2 regions of the Peribacillus sp. TH14 genome follow, and region 1 is predicted to be linked to the other one. Evidence: riboswitches for the same ligand, from Rfam matches in the RefSeq annotation. Region 1 holds a riboswitch; the other holds the start of a gene.
The links. A riboswitch is a leader RNA that binds a small molecule or an ion and turns the genes downstream of it on or off. The one in region 1 is predicted to bind glycine.
Positions count from the first base shown of each region.

Region 2: another riboswitch for glycine. It lies ahead of gcvT (glycine cleavage system aminomethyltransferase GcvT); the one in region 1 lies ahead of JFU50_RS23365 (amino acid permease).

Region 1 covers NZ_JAEKEK010000001.1:4,823,412-4,825,621, forward strand. The annotation lists glycine riboswitch at 272-372, shown strand; glycine riboswitch at 376-432, shown strand; gene JFU50_RS23365 (amino acid permease) at 797-2,176, shown strand.
Region 2 covers NZ_JAEKEK010000001.1:3,899,496-3,901,705, forward strand. The annotation lists gene JFU50_RS18945 (DEAD/DEAH box helicase) at 1-481, opposite strand, end outside; glycine riboswitch at 852-939, shown strand; glycine riboswitch at 943-1,026, shown strand; gene gcvT (glycine cleavage system aminomethyltransferase GcvT) at 1,180-2,210, shown strand, end outside.

The DNA.
Region 1 (2,210 bases):
CTAGAAAGCATCCTCTGTAGTGTATATTTGAAAGGTATAAGTAGTTTGTAAAAGTACACTATTATGAACGGTGTTTATCGACTGTAAAAAGCAATCTACTCCTATTCAATTCACAATTCACTTGGGGTACTAGGGGTATATAATTTATGAACTGTCAGAAAGCCCTATCTCTATATTTAAAATTCTGAAAATAAAGTTTTTTCAGATATTTGTTGAAATTTCCATTAGAACCATTTATTATACAACTGTTAATGCGATTTTATATCAGCGGATGATAATTGTGGGAGAGACTAAACGCATTGTTTAGCACCGAAGGGGCAATTCCCAAAAATTGGGTATGAATCTCTCAGGTAAAAGGACCACAATAGGACGCGTCTCTGGAGAGAGCTATGAGCCACCAAAGGAGTTAAACTCTCAGGTAAAAGGACAGAGGAAAGATAGGAGAACACCTATCTTTCCTATGCCCTTTTTATGCTGGGAAAGATAGCACAAACGAAAAAAGGAGGATTGTGCTATGAAATTTATTAAAGAATGAGTCTTTCTTTTCAATTTTCCTGACTACAACTTTTACCTTAGAGAGAATCTGCAATAGGTTGAATGCAATACCTTTATCTTTTCAAAGGCTTGGTAGATTATGTCGAGGTTTGCACCAGAACCAGAATATTTATCAGCAACATATTGAGTAATATTATATTAAAATTGTAAGCGTTTTCTTTGTTGGGTTGAATAATAATATGTCAAAATGTTATCGGAATATTATTATTCAATTATCTGGAAATTAGGAGTGGGAAATCATATGCAGGAACAAAAATTGTCGAGAGGCCTAAAAAACAGGCACGTACAACTAATCGCTATTGGCGGGGCAATTGGAACGGGATTATTTCTCGGAGCAGGAAAATCTATTCACTTAGCAGGACCATCGATTTTATTTGCTTACATGATTACAGGCGTAATTTGCTTTTTAATCATGCGCGCACTTGGAGAACTACTCTTAACCAATTTGGAATATAATTCTTTTGTTGACTTTGTAAAAGACTATTTAGGTAATATGGCAGCATTTATCACCGGTTGGACCTACTGGTTTTGCTGGATTTCAATCGCAATGGCCGACTTAACAGCAGTTGGTCTTTATACCCAGTATTGGTTTCCCTCCGTACCACAGTGGATGCCAGGTTTAATTGCGCTTGTCATTTTGCTATTTATGAATCTAGCAACCGTAAAACTTTTTGGCGAAATGGAATTCTGGTTCGCATTAATTAAAGTTATCGCTATTCTAGCACTAATAGTTATCGGTATTTTCATGATTATTAAAGGCTTTTCCACAGATTCAGGCGCAGCCAGTTTCACGAATCTATGGAGCCACGAAGGTATGTTCCCAAATGGAATAAATGGATTTATCCTCTCATTCCAGATGGTAGTGTTTGCGTTTGTTGGTATTGAACTTGTAGGACTTACAGCAGGTGAAACAGAAGATCCAGAGAAAGTTATCCCAAAAGCAATCAATAATATTCCTATTCGGATTATAATTTTCTACATTGGCGCACTTATTGTCATTATGAGTGTTTATCCGTGGAACGCAATCATCCCATCGGAAAGCCCATTCGTCCAAGTATTCGTGGCTGTTGGTATCGCTGCAGCTGCTGGTATCGTCAATTTTGTCGTCCTAACATCGGCTGCTTCGGCATGCAACAGTGCAATCTTCAGTACAAGCCGGATGGTATACTCACTTGCCAAAGATAAAAATGCACCTGTGCCATTTGCAAAACTTAATGCCCGTAAAGTACCTTCCAATGCACTGGCCTTTTCAACTGTCGTCATTCTAACTTCCGTTGTTTTGAACTATTTAATGCCAGAAGGAGTATTTACGTTAATTACAAGTATTTCTACAGTATGTTTCATCTTTATTTGGGGAATTACTGTCATCAGTCATTTGAAATACCGCAAAACAAGGCCAGATCTAGCGAAAATGAACAAATTTAAATTACCACTTTATCCAATTTCTAATTACTTGATCCTTGCTTTCCTAGCGTTCGTACTTGTTGTGCTTGCACTTGCGGAAGATACTCGTGTTGCCTTGTTCGTAACTCCTGTTTGGTTTATTTCGCTGATTGCGATTTATAAGATGCAGAAAACGAAGGTAAATCATGCGGATCAGAAAGAGGTAGCGGAAAATTAAGAGGCTACGGACAAAAGTAAGGGACCTACTATTA
Region 2 (2,210 bases), 920 kb from region 1:
GATGGGGAGCTCGTTTCGCTGTATCAATGGATGATATAACAACATCGCATGATTCCCACACATAGCTTTTTCTTTGAACAACAGCCGGAATATGAAACTTGGTATTCAATTCAAAAGCCCATTGACTTACAAGTGAAGCGGGGACAAGAATTAATACTTTTTTAACAAGACCACGGATCATATATTCTTTTAGAATCAAGCCAGCTTCGATTGTTTTTCCGAGACCTACTTCATCAGCTAAAATGGCTTTTCCATTCATCTTTTCAACTACCTGCTTTGCCGCTTCCAATTGGTGGGGAAGCGGGGTGAGCTGTGGAAGATGCTTGGGTGCCTGTAAACCTTCAAAATCAGGAATAATGAGGTTTTCTTCCATTTGAACAGCCAATTTATAAAGCTCCCAATTACCCCATGGACCGTCATTTTCCATCTTTTGTAGAAACTCGTCATTCCAATCAGAACTGAAGGATATATTAATTTTCATTGAAACTACTCCTTCTAAAATCATAATTTTCTTATTTAAGGTTGAAACCCGAACATTTTATATGTGAAGTAAGAAAAATATTTCTCTGTAAAAGATATTGCAGAGAAAAGTTTCTTAAGGTAGGATGTAAGTATATTTAGAAAATTCCAATTTCCCAAAACGCTTAAAAGATGAATGTAGTTCATGTTTTTCATAGTATGGGCAACCGCCTCTTACTTTATCCCAGATTAACAGACTAGAGATCATTCATTAAGTTCTGAAGTTTTAAGGAGAGTTGGTAGAGAAAGCATTTTGTAAATGCACAGAGGTTTTACTAACTATCAGTAGGATTAATTACTTTCCTAATTGGTGGAGACACATTTATATGCGGGTGAAGATAAGGGGAGAGACTACGAATGTAGCGCCGAAGGAGCAAACTTAGCAGTGAATCTCTCAGGCAAAAGAACTCTTATTGGACGCAACTCTGGAGAGCGCCGCTCGTTGCAGGACGGCCACCAAAGGGGAAAACCTATTATATAGGTAAACTTTCAGGTTTCAGGACAGAGAAAAAGCTCTTTAGGGCTTTCTCTGTCCTTTTTTGTGCCCTTTTTTCCACATTATGAATCAGGCTGAGAAGTATAAGAAGATCTGACAAAATGGAAAGAAGCTTTTAGAAAAGTGAGCAAAGTAAATCTAAAAAATCTAAGGGGGGTCATTTTTTGACCAATTTAAAAAGAACGCCACTATTTGAGGTTTATCGTGAATACGGAGGAAAAACGATCGATTTTGGCGGCTGGGAACTTCCTGTCCAATTTTCGGGTATCAAGGACGAACATGAAGCAGTTCGTACAAAAGCTGGCTTATTTGATGTTTCCCATATGGGTGAGGTTGATGTGAAGGGCCCAGGGAGTCTTGCCTTTTTACAAAAAATGATGACCAATGATGTATCAAAGCTAAAACAGGGCGGAGCAATTTATACGGCTATGTGTTATGAAAACGGCGGTACTGTTGACGATCTTATCATTTATAAAAAGGCAGAAGACGACTATCTGCTCGTGGTCAATGCCGCCAATACAGAAAAAGATTTTAACTGGCTACAAGCTAATTGTTCAGAGGATGTCCAACTTTCGGATGTATCAAGCGATTATACACAGTTGGCACTGCAGGGACCTTTGGCAGAGAAAATATTACAAAAACTATCTAATGATACACTTTTGAGTGAAATTGGCTTTTTTAAATTCAAGGAAAATGTCCTGATAAATGGGCTTTCCACGATGGTTTCACGTACAGGATATACGGGTGAAGATGGTTTTGAAATATATAGCAACAGTGAAAATGGCCCGGCCCTTTGGAGAGCTATTCTAGATGCAGGAAAAGAAGAAGGGATACAGCCGATAGGTTTAGGGGCACGTGACACACTCCGCTTTGAAGCTAAACTTCCGCTTTATGGACAGGAGCTTTCACCGGATATTACCCCAATTGAAGCCGGGATTGGTTTTGCGGTTAAAGTGGATAAGGAAGCCGACTTTTTCGGGAAAGCCGTTCTTACTGAACAAAAGGAAAAAGGGGCACAACGTAAGCTTGTCGGAATTGAAATGATTGACCGCGGCATTCCTCGTCATGGCTATAAGGTATACAGTGGGGATAAAGTCATTGGTGAAGTTACGACTGGCACTCAATCACCAACATTGAAGAAAAATGTAGGATTGGTAATTATCGATAAAGACTTTTCGGTGATGGATTCTGAAGT